2 regions of the Pseudoduganella sp. jia 12 genome follow, and region 1 is predicted to be linked to the other one. Evidence: predicted binding sites of a transcription regulator. Region 1 holds the regulator's gene; the other holds the start of a gene.

Region 1 (7,830 bases):
GGCGAAGCGCGACAAGGCGGCGGAGGAAAGCGGCACCGCGCCCCGTCCGGCAAGCCCGGGTGGCGGTGCCGGCGGCGGCGCGGGCGCGGGGGCAGGCGGCCCGGCAGCGGGCGGGCAGGGCGGCCCGGCGGCCGAGAGCGAGGAAGCCACGTGGAGCGACGTGCTGGCCGTCGACACGCTGGGCCTGGAAGTGGGCTACCGCCTGATCCCGCTGGTGGACAAGGCGCAGAGCGGCGAGCTGCTCAAGCGCATCAAGGGCATCCGCAAGAAATTCGCCCAGGAAGTGGGCTTCCTGGCGCCGCCGGTGCACATCCGCGACAACCTGGAACTGAAGCCCTCCGCCTACCGCATCACGCTCAAGGGCGTGGAAGTGGGCACGGGCGAAGCGTTCAACGGCCAGTACCTGGCGATCAACCCGGGCATGGCGAGCGGCACGCTGCCGGGCCTGGCCACCACCGATCCCGCGTTCGGCCTGCCGGCCGTGTGGATCGATGCCAGCCTGCGCGACCAGGCGCAGGGCATGGGCTACACGGTGGTCGATGCCGGCACCGTCGTCGCCACGCACCTGAACCACCTGATCACGTCGCATGCGGCGGAACTGCTGGGCCGCGGCGAGGTGCAGGCACTGCTCGACCACCTGGGCAAGGAAGCGCCCAAGCTCACCGAAGACCTGGTGCCGAAGACGATCTCGCTGTCGGCGCTGCAGAAAGTGCTGCAGAACCTTCTGTCCGAGGGCGTGCACATCCGCGACATGCGCACCATCATCGAGGCGCTTGCCGAACATACCGTGCACACGCAGGATCCGAACGAGCTCACGTCGCTCGTGCGCATCGCGCTGGGCCGGGCGATCGTCCAGCAACTGTTCCCCGGCAATGGCGAACTGTCCGTGATGACCCTCGATAACCGCCTCGAACGCTTGCTGATGCAGGCGCTGGCACAGGGCGGTGCCGACGGCGCCGGCATCGAGCCGGGCCTGGCCGACACGATCGCCCAGCAGGCCGCGCAAGCGTCGGCCCAGCAGGAAGCGCTCGGCGTCAACCCCGTGCTGCTGGTACCGGGCCCGCTGCGGCCGCTGCTGTCGCGCTTCCTGCGGCGCGCGCTGCCGCAGCTGAAGGTGCTGTCGCATGCGGAGATCCCGGAAGCGAAGACGATCCGGGTAACGGCGCTGGTGGGGAATACCTGATAACTGCTGTCGAGCCCGTGTTGTGGGCCTATAGGCCCACTGCCTGGCACGAGGACACGGCCTCATCCGCAATTTGCGTACGTCGAAAGGGGTAGGGCTCTCCGGCAATCAGTTCTGTCGAGCCCGTGTTGTGGGCCTATAGGCCCACTGCCTGGCACGGGACACGGGCTCATCAGACTCCCGTGCAGCGAAATACCCCCCTTTTCCCCGCCTGTTCAAATGATGCTTACTCTGCGGCATCGTCAATAATTTCACCATCGAGAAAAACTCTGTGCATGGCGAACAGGAGCAGCAATGAACGTCAAGAAATTTACCGCGCCCACGTCGCGTGAGGCGCTGCGGAAGGTGCGCGAGGCGCTGGGGCCGGATGCGGTGATCCTGTCGAATCGCCCGATGGATGGCGTGGTGGAGATCCTGGCATTGGCCAATGACGATGCCGCGTCGCTGGTCAGCCCCGTCGACGATGCGCCGCCCGGCGCGCCCCACCTGGACCTGGACGACGGCTATGCCGCGGCGCCCGTGCCGCGCTCGCAAGTGCCGCAGATGCAGCGCCCCGCCGCGCCCGCTGCACGCCCGGCCGCGCCGGAGCCGATGATGGCCGCCCGCCCGTCGATGGCGGCGGCACCGGTGCCGCGCGCGCCGTTCGCGCAGGCGATGCAGCCCGTGCCGCAAGCGGTGCAGCAGACGATGCCGCCTGCGCAGCCCGCGGTGGACATGGCCGGCATCACGGCGCTGGTGGCCGAGGCGGTGAACTCGGCCAAGGCCAACGCGGCCGCCGAAATGCACGGCATGATGAGCGAGCTGCGCGCCATGCGCGGCATGATGGAAACCCAGCTGGCCGAACTGTCGTGGGGCAGCGCACAGCAGCGCGAGCCGCACAAGGCGGCCGTGCTGCGCGAATTGCTGGCGGCGGGCTTTTCCACCACGCTCGCGCGCCGCCTGCTGGACAAGCTGCCGGCCGGCCGCAGTGCCGAGGAGGCATCGCGCTGGATCCGCACCGTCCTGGCGCGCAACGTGGGCGCCATGGCCAACGAGGATGCGCTGATCGAGCGTGGCGGCGTGTTCGCGCTGGTGGGCCCCACCGGCGTGGGCAAGACGACCAGCACCGCCAAGCTGGCGGCCCGCTGCGTGATGCGCCATGGCCCGGAAAAGCTGGCGCTCATCACCACCGATGCCTATCGTATCGGTGCGCACGAACAACTGCGCATTTACGGCAAGATCCTTGGCGTGATGGTACATTCCGTCAAGGATGAGGCCGACTTACGGATCGCACTGAAGGAGCTGCGCAACAAGCACACGGTGCTGATCGATACGGTCGGCGTCAGCCAGCGCGACCAGATGGTGACCGAGCAGGTGGCCATGCTGCAAGGCACCGATGTCGACGTCAAACGGCTGCTGTGTCTGAACGCCACGTCCACGCAGGAAACGCTGACCGAAGTCGTGCGCGCCTACCAGGGCAGCGGCCTTGCCGGCAGCATCATCACCAAGCTGGACGAAGCGGCGTCGCTGGGCAACGTGCTCGATGTCGTGATCCGCCAGAAGCTGCAACTGTTCTATGTATCGAATGGCCAGCGCGTGCCGGAAGACCTGCACCTGGCCCAGCCGGCCGAGCTCGTGGAGCGGGCGTTCCGGCTGAAGAAGGATGTATCCGAATACACGGATGGCGAGCTGCCGATGCTGATGGCGGCCGCCGGCAACGATGGACTGCGCGAGGTACACCTTGGCTAACTTCAATTTCGACCAGGCGGAAGGACTGCGGCGGATGCTGGCGGGGCCGCCGCGGCCCCGCATCGTCACGTTCCTTTCCGCCACGCCGCAGGACGACAAGGGCGCCATGCTCGTCAACCTGGGTGCCTCGCTGGCGCGCGCCGGCAACGACGTGGTGCTGGTCGACGCCTGCGCCAGCGCGCACGGCGTGGCCTCGCGGCTGGGCATCGACAATGGTGCCAGCCTGCTGAACGTGGCGCGCCAGGAGTGCGCGCTGAATGAAGTCATCCATGAAGTGCCGCAGGGCTTCAACGTGGTATCGATGACGCGCGGCGAATCCCGCAACGGCCCGCATGAAGCGCGCCGGCTGGCCAAGGCGTTCGACGTGCTGGCCGCGCAGGCCGGCATCGTGCTCGTGGATGGCGAATTCGACGGCGAAGCGTTCCCGGTGCCGGTCATGGCCAGCTCGGAAATCGTGGTGCAGGTATCGAACAGCGCCACGTCGATCACGAATGCCTACATGATGATCAAGCGGCTCAACCACGAGCTGGGCCGGCGGCCGTTCGGCATCGTCGTCACCGGTGCGTCCGAACGGGAGGCGCGGGTCGTTTACGATAATATGGCACAGGCGGCAAGCCGTTACCTGGCCGTGAATCTCGTATCGATGGGCTCGGTGCCAGCCGATGAATACCTGCACCGCGCGGCGCGCCTGGGTCGCGCCGTGGTGGACGCGTTTCCGCTGGCGGGTGCCTCGGTCGCGTTTCGTCAACTGGCGGGGCGGTTCGCGCTGGCCACGCCGTCGCATCTTTCGGGGAGCGGCCACCCTATGCAGCACTGAACAAGAATAGAAATATATGTACACGGTCAAAGGGAAGGTGAACAAGGATTCGCTGCTGACGGAGCACATGCCCCTCGTGAAGCGCCTTGCCCACCACATGAAGGCAAAATTGCCGCCCAGCGTGGAAGTGGATGACCTGGTACAGGCGGGCATGATCGGCCTGCTCGACGCGATCAACCGCTATGAAGAAACGCACGGCGCCCAGTTTGAAACCTATGCGGTGATGCGCATCCGCGGCGCGATGATCGACGAATTGCGCAGCAGCGACTGGGTGCCGCGCAGCTTGCGGCAGGACATGCGCAAGATCGAGAACGCCATGGCCTTGCTGCAGCAGAAGCTGGGACGTCCGCCCGCCGAATCCGAAGTGGCCCAGTCCCTCAAGCTCTCCCTCGAGGCTTACCAGGAAATGCTGGGCGAGGGCGGCGGCCACCAGCTGCTGTACTACGAAGACTTCAAGAACGAGGACGGCAGCGACAGCTTCCTCGACCGCTATGCACAGGACGACGAAGCCGATCCGCTGCGCTCGCTGATGGACACCGGGTTCCGCCAGGCCGTCATCGACGCGATCGATGCGTTGCCGCCGCGTGAAAAGCTGCTGATGGGCCTGTACTACGAAGAAGAACTGAACCTGAAGGAAATCGGCGCCGTGATGGGCGTTTCCGAATCACGCGTATCGCAGCTGCATACCCAGGCGGTGTCCCGGCTGCGCGCCACGTTGCGGGAGCAAGCATGGACTGGTCCAGCGTAGCGGGTTTGCTGCTGGCGCTGGCCGGCCTGATCGTGGGCATGGCACTGGAAGGCGGCAATCCGTCGTCGCTGATCCAGCCCGCCGCGTTTGCGATCGTGGTCGTCGGCACGTTCGGCGCCGTGCTGCTGCAGACCCGGCCCGCCACGTTGCGGCGCGGCATCCTCATGGTGCGGTGGGTATTCCGGCCCCCGGCGGACAGCCGTATCCTGCTCGCGCGCGATATCCAGGCATGGAACCAGACCATCCGCCGCGAAGGGCCGCTGGCGCTGGAACGCCACATGACCGGCGCGCGCAATGTCTTCCTGGCCAAGGGTTTGCGCATGGTGATCGACGGCATCAACCCCGACAAGCTGCGCCAGCTGCTCGATACGGAGATCACGGCGTTCGAGACGGCGGAGCGGCAGGCGGTGCGCATCTGGGAATCGGCGGCCGGCTACTCGCCCACGATCGGCATCCTGGGTGCCGTGCTGGGCCTGATCCACGTGATGGAAAACCTCACCGATCCTTCCCGGCTCGGGCCCGGCATCGCGGTGGCCTTCGTGTCCACGATCTATGGCGTCGGGCTGGCCAACCTGTTCTTCTACCCGATCGCCAACAAGCTCAAGAACATCGTCATCGCCCAGGTGCACCAGCAGGAAATCGCCGCCGCCGTCTTCCACGACATCGCCAGCGGCGACTTCTCGCGCATCATGGATGAGCGCATCGCCACGCTGATGCAGGATTACTAGGACACACCCCCATGAGCTTCCAGTACCGCCGTGCGCGCCGCCCGTTCGACGAGGAACCGGAAAACCACGAACGCTGGCTCATCTCGTATTCCGACTTCATCACGCTGCTGTTCGCGTTCTTCGTGGTGATGTATGCGATCTCGTCGGTCAACATCGGCAAGTACCGGATCTTCTCCGATGCGCTCGGCGATGCGCTGGGCGGGCAGGGCGCCAACGTCAAGCCCAATACCGAGGTGCTGAACCAGCCGATCCCGAATCCGAACCTGAAGAAACGCCAGGAAATGATGCGGCAGGAACGCGCGTCGCTGACGAAGCTGGCGCAGGACCTGCAGTCCACGATGGCGCCGCTGGTAAAGGAAGGCAAGGTGCGCGTCACGCAGAACAGCCGTGGCGTGTCCGTCGAGATCAATGCCAGCGTGCTGTTCGATCCCGCCGAAGCCAGGTTGACGGAGGAGTCGCGCGAGGCGCTGACCGCCGTGGCATCGCTGCTGAAGAACGATCCGCACGCGGTGCAGGTCGAAGGGCATACCGACGACCAGCCGGTGCGCAACATCTATCCGTCGAACTGGGAACTGTCGTCGATGCGTGCCGCCACCGTGGTGCGGCTGTTCATCGAATCCGGCGTCGCCCCCGAGCGGCTCACCGCCGTCGGGCATGCTTCCAACCATCCGGTGGCGCCGAACGACGACCCTGTCAACCGCGCCCGCAACCGGCGCGTGGCGGTGACGATCCTGTCGGCGGTGCCGGATCCGGAAACGGAAATCCCGACCGGTCCCGCGCCGCAATAGGAAATCGTTGGCAGTGGAGAACCGGTGTCTGACACCTTTTCTGGAAGATTCACCCAGAAAAGGTGTCAGACACCGGTGTTCGCGCGCCAACTACTGTCAGTTGACACGGTTGGTGCGCATGTACGGGATTTTGGCAGGTCAGCCAGCGAGGAAACCGCGCGAGACGGTGGTGCTGGTGGCGGTCAGGCCGCTCGGGCCATAGACATTGCCGGCGGGGCTGGGCGGGCGCAGCGCCTGCAGGGCGCCCTGGGTGTGCGACAGCTGCTTGTTGATCAGCATGCCGTTCAGGCGGTTCAATTCCTTGGCTTCGCGGGTATGCGCGAGCAATTCGTTCCACAGCGCCTTGTCGTCCGGCGTGCCGTGGGCGCACAGCCATGTTTCCATGCCGGCTTCGCGCGCTTCGAATCCGGCCTGGCCCAGCGCCTCGTGGCGCTCCCTGGCCAGGGTGCCCATGCGGGCCAGCACCTCGGATTTGCGCGGCGTCAGCGCGGACAGCTTGTCGATGTCGGCAGCCACCAGCGACTGCTGCTCGTCCTTGAGGAGGTCGAGCAGTTCGGTGATCAGGCGCTGCTCTTCGCGCAGCTTCTGGATCGGGGCGCCGTCATGCATGGGTTTGCCTCGTAGTTGATAGGGTTGACTACTTGAGGTTGACTACCCGAGGTTGGCTACCTGAGGTTGACTACCTGAAGTTGACTACCGTTGACGGGAATGCAGCAGGTCCTTGACCGTATCCAGCAGGCCATCCGCCACTTTCTCCGAGTTTACCTGGAACTGGCCATCGGCGATGGCCAGCTTGATACGTTCCACTTTTTTCGTGTCGAACACGCCGCTGTTGCTGTTGGTGGCCATTGCCTGCCCCTGCGCCGACAGCTTGACGCTATCCGAATTTTTTTGCGTGGAAGCCGTTTCCGCCGCTTTTTCGGCGTTGCGGGCATTGCTCGTGGTCGGCGTGGACGCCGCCGGCACACCCGCGTTTTTTACTGAATCGTTGATTTTCACAGCATCTTCCTCGTCTGGTAGGAGCTTTGACTCCGAGCTTTTACTCCGGTCTACGAGTTCTTAACGACTGCCGCATTGCAAACTTTAGCGGCGAGAGTCGAATCTTTTTAGAATGCAACCTCGACCTGGCCACCCGCGCGGGCAATCCCGCTGACGCTCCTGCCACCCTGCGTGCGCACCTGCACCACCTGGCCCTCCGCCGCGTTGGCGATGGCTTTGCCTTCGGCCGTGATACGGAACCCGGAACCTGCCGTGACGAGCCTGACCATCTGTCCGTTCAGTACCACCGGCTGGCTGCGCAGCGTGTCGAGCCGCAGCGGCGTGCCTGCCGAAAGGGAAACATTGGTGCTTCGGCCAATCACCTGCGCCTTGTCGGTGGCAATGCTCGCAGGCAACGACGTCAAGTCGCCCTGTTGGGTCACGAGCTGTGTTTCCAGGATCGGCTGGCCTTGCGACAGCGGCGTGGCCGCGGCAATGTAATTGCCCAGTACCGCAACGTTCGCCTGAATATACACCGTCCATTGCGCCGGCGCCGCACAGCGCACGCCCACTGTCGTCTTGCCCCAGGCTTTACCGCCAGGCATCAGGAACGCTTCGGGAGCGGGGCACTGCGCCAGGTTCATGCGCGTATCGACATTGCCGACCGTGACCGTCACCTTGCCCGGCAGGCCGGCGGTCTGCACTTGCAGGAAGCCCTCGACGGTACGGCGCAGGACGGCCGGGTCCATGCTTGTTGCGGCTTGCGCGGCGCTCGCGGCCAGCGATAGTGAAGCAATGGCAAGGGTCAGCGGTTTCATGTGCGGTCGTGTGCCGTGAGAAGTTGAATCAACGCCAGCCAT
Region 2 (7,830 bases), on a different contig from region 1:
CGTCCGACTGCAGCGTGGCGCGGCGCCAGCGCCAGAAGGAACCGGACCGCTGGATCGCGGTGAAATGGGGCACGGAACTGAACCGCCGCTTCGACAGCCGCATCCGCCTGCTGATCAACAACGAAAAAGGCATCCTCGCCCGCGTGGCCGCCGAGATCGGCGAATCCGACGGCAACATCACCTTCGTCGGCATGGACGAGGACAACGACCACGTGCTGCACCAGCTGCGCTTCACCATCCAGGTAAAGGACCGCGTGCACCTCGCCGGCCTGCTGCGCAACGTGCGCAAGGTGACTGGCGTGAACCGGGTATCCCGCGAGCGGGGATAAGCATTTGTTGCTTGAAAAATGGGGACGTACCCCATTTTTCAAGCAACATTTATCGCTCTGACTTGCGTGGCCGCCCTCTTACGCCGGGAGTGCAGCCAATAGCGCGGTTCGAACGGATCGCCTCTCTAATCTTTTCCAGTGTGGCGACGTCGATCGCTTCCATGGATAAATCGCGATACTTCCGCTGACGCTCCTCCAAGCTTGACCCAAGGCTGCCATATAGCACATGGGGCGTTAGCAACGCGTCTTCATGCAAACCTGCATTGCCCCGGTAACTCGACCATCTGTAGTCTTGCGGTGCTAACACCATTTCAGCTCGCACCGGATTCAGCTCAACGTACTGGTAGCAGGTAATGAGATAGGCATCCTGTGCGACAAGCGAAGAATAATATCTCCCCTCCCAGACGGCGCCTGTCTGCTCATACCACCAATTGAAGTACTGGGCATAACGTTGGCCGAGCCCTTTCATTAGCAATGCCGGGCCGTCCACATCCGAAAAGCTGGCTAGCAGATGCACATGATTACTCATGAGTACATAAGCATGGATAGCGCAACCGGCTCCTTTGGCATATTCCTTCAGCCAGCTGATGTACTGAACATAATCGGCATCTCTTCGAAAGCATACCTGGCGGTTATGCCCACGCTGGACGATGTGAAGAGGGACTCCCTCAAGAACGAGTCGGGCATGTCGTGGCATTTGCAGGCTCCTGAAACGAGAAACCTGCATCTTGGCACCTACTCTCAGGTAGTGGACTGCGTGTCATCAACCTTGGCGTCCGCTACAAAAGTTGCTCGAAAAATGGGGTACGTCCCCATTTTTCGAGCAACTTTTCAATCGTCCGCCGCCGGATAACTGACCTCGAGTATCTCCAGTTCCTCCACCCCGGTCGGCGTATGCAGCGTGACGGTATCGCCTTCGCGCGCCTTGGTGATCGTGCGGGCGATGGGAGAGATCCAGCTGACCTTGCCCTTCAGCGGGTCGAACTCGTCGATGCCGACGATGGTGATCGTGTTTTCCACGCCATCCTGGTTGCTGTAGGTGACGGTGGCGCCGAAGAAGATCTGGTCGCTGCCATGGTGCACGCTCGGGTCCACCACTTCGGCCACGTCGAGCCGTTTCGTCAGGAAGCGGATGCGGCGGTCGATTTCGCGCAGCCGGCGCTTGCCGTAGATGTAGTCGCCGTTTTCCGAGCGGTCGCCGTTCGAGGCGGCCCAGTGCACCACGCGCACCACTTCCGGCCGGTCCACGTCGATCAGCTGCAGCAGCTCGTCCTTGATGCGCCGGTAGCCGCTCGGCGTGATGTAGTTCTTCGCGCCCGGAGGGATCGGCGGTGCCAGCTGGACGTCGTCGTCATCGTCCTGCTCGGTTTCTTTAACAAAAGCTTTGTTCATGAGAAGTGGTGTTTCACGTATCATCCTGCCAATACGGAACGATTGTACACATTTATGAGCATTGTCCATTCCTGCCACGACGCTGTCTGGCATGCCACGCGTTCCCAGCTCTTCCTGATCGATCCCCACACCCTGCGCCTTCTCGACGCGAACCCGGCGGCGAGCCGGCAAACGGGCAGGAGCGCTGGCGCGGAATTGGCCACCATCGCGCCTGCCCTGCCCCGTGAACAGTTCGACGCGGCACTGGCCAGCGGCGCGGCGGTCGGCACCACGCTGGCGCGGCCAGACGGTACCGGCTACCGCGTGGCGCTGCGGCTGGTGCGGGTACTGCACGACGGCAGGGACTGCGTGCTGGCGATCGCCGAAGACGAAGCGGCGGCCGACGTGCTGCAGCAGGTGCAATCGCGCTTCGACGCCGTCGTGTCGCACACGCCCGGCCTGGTATACCAGTTCCGTCGCGATCAGGATGGCCGCGTGTCCTTCCCCTACCTCAGCGAAGGCTGCCAGGCGCTGCTTGGCCTGCCGGCGGCCGACCTGGCCGCGCAGCCGGAACAGTTCGCGCGGCTGGTGCTGCCGGAAGACCGGCAGTCGTACCTCGATTCGATGACCTCCTCCGCCACCACGCTGTGGAGCTGGAACTGGGAAGGCCGCATCTGGATCGAAGCGTGGAAGGATGTCAAATGGATCAATCTGCGCGCCACACCGCACGTGCTGCCGGACGGCGCAGTGCAGTGGGAAGGCATCATGACCAACATCACCGAGAGCAAGCTGGAGCAGCTGGAGGTGCGGGCCAGCCGTGCGCGGCTGGCGGAGCTGACCGCCCACATCGAGAAGGTCAAGGAACAGGAACGCACGCGCATGGCGCGCGAGATCCACGACGACCTGGGCGGCAACCTCACGGCGATCAAGATGGCGCTGGCCATGCTGGCGGCGCGCCTGCCCGAAGGCGACGACGTGCTGGCCCGGAAGGCGGCCTATGTCGACGAGCTGGCCGACCGAACCATCGACGCCGTGCACCGCATCACGCTCGACCTGCGGCCGTCGATCCTCGATTTCGGCCTCGTCGCCGCGCTCGAGTGGCAGGTGAAGGAATTCGCCGCGCAGGCGGGCCTGGCCTGCACGTTCCACTCCAACGAAAAGGATGTGGAACTCGATCCGGACCAGGCCACCGCGCTGTTCCGCATCGTGCAGGAGGCGCTGACCAATATCGCCAAGCACGCGCACGCTTCCAGCGTGGCGGTGCGCCTGCACGGCACGCGCACGCATGTGGGCGTGAAGATCACCGACAACGGCCGCGGCATCCGCTCCACCGACCGCGCCAAGCCGGGCTCTTTCGGCCTGCGCGGCATGGCCGAACGCGCGCGGGCGCTGGGCGGCACGCTGAACCTGTCGCACGCGCCCGGCGGCGGCACGGTCGTCGCGATCCGGATCCGGCGTGCCGGCCCGGGCGATGGGCCGGAAGCGGCTACAATTCGGGCTGCAATAACATAATGAGATGTATATGAGCGACAAGGCAGCCATCAAGGTCTTCATCGCCGACGATCACGCGATCGTGCGCGAAGGCCTGAAGCAGATCCTGGCCGACACCCGCGATATCGTGGTGTCCGGCGAGGCGGAAAACGGCAGCGACGCGCTGCGCCTGTTCCGCAAGTCGGGTTGCCACGTCGTGCTGCTCGATATCTCGATGCCCGACCGCAGCGGCATCGAAGTGCTGAAACAGATCAAGAAGGAAAAGCCGGACCTGGCCGTGCTGATGCTGTCGATGCACCGCGAGGACCAGTACGCCATCCGCTCCCTGAAGGCCGGCGCGGCCGGCTATCTCACGAAGCAGAGCGCGCCGAAGGAACTCGTCAACGCGATCCGGCAGGTGGCGGGCGGCATGAAATACATCAGTCCCGCCCTCGCCCAGGAACTGGCCAACCACGTCGGCGAAGACCATGAAGCGGCACCGCATGAAACGCTGTCCGACCGCGAATACCAGACCCTGACACTGATCGCCTCGGGCATGACAGTGGGGGCCATCGCCAAGGAGCTGTCGCTGTCGGTGAAGACCGTCAGCGAATACCGCGCGCGCCTGCTGGTCAAGATGAAATTGAAGAACAGCGCGGAGCTGACGCATTACGCGATCCGAAATGGGCTCATCGACTAAACGCGAGCAAAGCTTATATCCAGCAACTTCTGGTTCCGAAAGTAAAGCTAATAAGCACCGCTGCTTCGTGCTTCGAACAATGCGCAATTGTTCTAAGATGCAAGCTATCGGTAATACTTTGTAAAGGCTGCAAGCCAGATGTCGAGCAAACCACCCAGTTCCGCGGACCAGAACCCTGCTGAAATCGCGCGCGAGGCCTTTCGCCGCCTGGCGGTGCGCCGCATTGCGCCGACCCCGGACGCGTACCGCGACATCTACAACGAAATCGCCGGCATTCCCGCGCCGCCGCCCGTGGTGGCCGTTCCCGCCGACCCCGGCCCTGAAAATGTGCTGAACCGTTTCGCCGCGCGCCTGCGCGAGCAGCCCGGCGAACTGGCCGAGTTCGGCCGCCGGTTCAACCACGCGGTCAAGGCGCGCGACTGGGATGCGTATGCGAAGGCCCTGTCGCAACTGGCCGACCGCCCCGTGAAGAAAGGCGGCATCGAACTGGCGCCCATGGCCGAGGGAGAACAGACGCGCCTGCTGCGTGACCTGCTCAGCCGCACATTGACGCTCGCGGTTGCCTCGCTGCTGAGCGCCGCCCCGGCCATGGCGGCGGAGGCCGAGTCGCTGGGCGCGGCCACGAAGGAAGCGCATACCGAGGCCGACCTGTCGGAAATCGCAGTGAGGCTGAAACAGCTGTGCTACCAGATCGAACTGAAGCATGGCGACACGGCCGAGCAGCAGGAATTGCTGCTGCGGCTGTTCCGCCTGCTGCTGGAGAACGTCAGCGAATTGCTGGACGACGATTCCTGGCTGCGCGGCCAGGTCGATACCGTGCAGGCGCTGATCGCCGGCCCGCTGGATGCCCGCGCGCTCGAAGCGGCCACGCGCAGCCTGAAGGACGTGATCTTCAAGCAAAGCCAGCTCAAGCACAGCGTGGCGGACGTGAAAGCCACCGTGAAGAACATGGTGATGACGTTCATCGACCGCCTGGGCCAGGTGGCCGCCTCGACGGGCGACTTCCACCAGAAGATCGGCGCCTACAATGAAAAGATCAGCCACGCGAACGATATTACCGAGCTGAACCATATCCTCGATGAAGTGCTGCATGAAACCCGCGTGGTGCAGAACGAGGCGCTGCAGGTGCGCGACAGCATGGTCACCGCGCGCCAGGAAGTGCAGGAAGCGGAAGAGCGCATCAAGGCGCTGGAAATGCAGTTGCAGCACATGAGCGAACTGGTGCGTGAAGACCAGCTGACGGGCAGCCTGAACCGCCGCGGCCTGGATGACGTGTTCGAGCGGGAAACGGCACGTGCCGACCGCCGCAGCACGCCGCTGTGCATTGCCGTGCTCGACCTGGACGATTTCAAGAAGCTCAACGATACCTACGGCCACATTGCCGGCGACAGCGCGCTGAAGCACCTCGTCAAGGTCGTCAAGGACACGTTGCGTTCCATGGACGTGATTGCCCGCTTCGGCGGCGAGGAATTCCTGATCCTGCTGCCAGAAACGCCGGTCGACGCGGCCGTGGCCACGATGACCCGGCTGCAACGCGAACTGACCCGCCATTTCTTCCTGCATGAGAACGAAAAACTGCTGATTACCTTCTCTGCCGGTGTCGCACTGCGCCGACAAGGCGAGGAGCAGGAAGCGCTCGTCAAGCGTGCCGATGCTGCGATGTACACGGCCAAGAAAACCGGCAAGAACCGCGTCGTCGTCGCCGAATAACGATCTGCTTCTCATCATGATGCGCCCGGCGTGACCGGGCTTTTCGCGTTCTTGCTATTACTTCAGCAAAATCCGGCAATTTGAGCTCAACAGTAAGCATTGGGCCGGTATTTCTTCAAAAAAATTCGATTTCCCACGAAAAACCCTAAAGGTTTCCGCACGGCTACCGTTACCTGAAACAACAGCGGCTTGATCGTCACAAGAACAGCGTGACGGGCCAAAGTTACCGAGCAAATCGCCCAACAGCAGTACCGTCTGGAGAGTCACCATGGCATCGGTCATCAACACCAACATCGCTTCCCTGAATTCGCAACGTAACCTGTCGGGCTCCCAAGGCGCCCTGTCGACTTCGCTGCAACGCCTGTCCTCGGGCCTGCGCATCAACAGCGCAAAGGACGACGCCGCCGGCCTGGCAATCTCCGACCGCATGAACTCCCAGATCCGCGGCATGACGCAAGCGACCCGCAACGCCAACGACGGCGTGTCGATGGCGCAAACCGCTGAAGGCGCACTGTCCTCGTCGGGCGACATCCTGCAGCGTATCCGCGAACTGGCCGTCCAGTCGTCGAACGCATCGAACTCGGCATCGGACCGTGCCGCGCTGCAGACCGAAGTCACGCAGCTGGGCTCGGAACTGAACCGTATTGCACAGACCACCTCGTTCAACGGCCAGACGCTGCTCGACGGTTCCATGGGCACCGCGCACTTCCAGGTGGGCGCCGATGCCAACCAGCTGATCTCGGCTTCGGGCACGAACTTCCTGACCAGCACGTACGGCAACAACAACGTGGCAAAAGACAACGTGCAAGCTGCTTCGTCGACCAGCGTTACCGCCGGTTCGGTGACGGTGTCCGGCGTGCGCGGCAGCGGCACGGCGATCGCCACCACCAGTGCCGATACCGCCAAGTCGATCGCGGCCAAGGTCAATGCACAGACCGCCAGCACCGGCGTGACCGCTTCGGCCAGCACCGACATGATGCTCAAGATGGGCGCACAGGATTACTCGTTCGAACTGAAAGGCGACAACACCGATGCGGTGAAGATCAACTTCAGCGTTTCCGGCACGGGCGACACCGCGGCCGACTACGCCGCCGGCATCAACGCCATCAATGCCCAGTCGGCAAAGACCGGTGTCACCGCCGAATACGATGCCACCAACAAGGGCATGAAGCTGACGCATGCAAGCGGCGCGAACATCGACCTGAAGAACACCCGTGCCACGGACAACACCAGCCTCACGGCAAGCACGTACAAGGCCGACGGCGCCCTGAACTCGGGCGGCAACGACATGAAGGCAGCCGCCGCGACCACGATCGCCAACGGCCAGATCAAGTACGACTCGGAAGGCGGCTTCAAGGTCGACGACAGCAGCGGCCTGTCGGGCGCCGGTACCGTCAGCACGTCGTCGACGCTGAAATCGGTCGCTTCGCTGGACATCTCGGACTTCAAGGGTGCCCAGGCAGCAATCAAGATCGCCGATGCGGCCCTGGCAACGGTGAATACCCAGCGCGCCGCCTACGGTGCACTGCAATCGCGCTTCGCCTCGGCGATCTCGAACCTGTCGACCACGACGGAGAACCTGTCGGCGTCGAAGAGCCGTATCGTCGACACCGACTTCGCAGCGGAAACCGCGAGCATGACCCGCGGCCAGATCCTGCAACAGGCCGGCACCGCGATGCTGGCCCAGGCAAACCAGCTGCCGAACGGCGTGATGAGCCTGCTGCGTTAATCAGCACGACTTGCAAAACATCCAAATCCCCGGCTGGGCAACCAGCCGGGGATTTTTTTGATCATCGCTGGCGCAAGCATTCGCTGGGCAAAAAGGGAGCGAGCTGGCGATGTCCGCCAATTTCTGCTCAACAGTAAGCATCGTCACGTATTTCTTCAAAAAAATTCGATTTCCCACGAAAAAACCCTAAAGGTTTCCGCACGGCTACCGTTACCTGAAACAACAGCGGCTTGATCGTCACAAGAACAGCGTGACGGGCCAAAGTTACCGAGCAAATCGCCCAACAGCAGTACCGTCTGGAGAGTCACCATGGCATCGGTCATCAACACCAACATCGCTTCCCTGAATTCGCAACGTAACCTGTCGGGCTCCCAAGGCGCCCTGTCGACTTCGCTGCAACGCCTGTCCTCGGGCCTGCGCATCAACAGCGCAAAGGACGACGCCGCCGGCCTGGCAATCTCCGACCGCATGAACTCCCAGATCCGCGGCATGACGCAAGCGACCCGCAACGCCAACGACGG

What was found. Region 1 encodes FliA, which starts transcription of late flagellar genes. Its sites were predicted from a motif close to CTAAAGTTTNNNNNNNNNNNGCCGNTA; they were not measured.
Region 2: the regulator FliA is predicted to act here: its motif matches at 5,726-5,752, upstream of ACY65G_RS29705 (flagellin N-terminal helical domain-containing protein).

Annotation. Positions count from the first base shown of each region.
Region 1 is NZ_JBUXKP010000012.1:204,862-212,691, forward strand. Features, by position in the region: gene flhA (flagellar biosynthesis protein FlhA) at 1-1,183, shown strand, start outside; gene flhF (flagellar biosynthesis protein FlhF) at 1,478-2,911, shown strand; gene ACY65G_RS24740 (MinD/ParA family ATP-binding protein) at 2,904-3,728, shown strand; gene ACY65G_RS24745 (RNA polymerase sigma factor FliA) at 3,745-4,476, shown strand; gene ACY65G_RS24750 (flagellar motor protein) at 4,458-5,204, shown strand; gene motD (flagellar motor protein MotD) at 5,216-5,992, shown strand; gene ACY65G_RS24760 (flagella synthesis protein FlgN) at 6,131-6,601, opposite strand; gene flgM (flagellar biosynthesis anti-sigma factor FlgM) at 6,686-6,991, opposite strand; gene flgA (flagellar basal body P-ring formation chaperone FlgA) at 7,099-7,788, opposite strand.
Region 2 is NZ_JBUXKP010000021.1:58,891-66,720, forward strand. Features, by position in the region: gene ACY65G_RS29675 (RelA/SpoT family protein) at 1-329, shown strand, start outside; gene ACY65G_RS29680 (transposase) at 379-1,026, opposite strand; gene greB (transcription elongation factor GreB) at 1,161-1,721, opposite strand; gene ACY65G_RS29690 (sensor histidine kinase) at 1,776-3,212, shown strand; gene ACY65G_RS29695 (response regulator) at 3,223-3,870, shown strand; gene ACY65G_RS29700 (GGDEF domain-containing protein) at 4,009-5,580, shown strand; gene ACY65G_RS29705 (flagellin N-terminal helical domain-containing protein) at 5,849-7,309, shown strand; partial or broken gene ACY65G_RS29710 (flagellin N-terminal helical domain-containing protein) at 7,619-7,830, shown strand, end outside.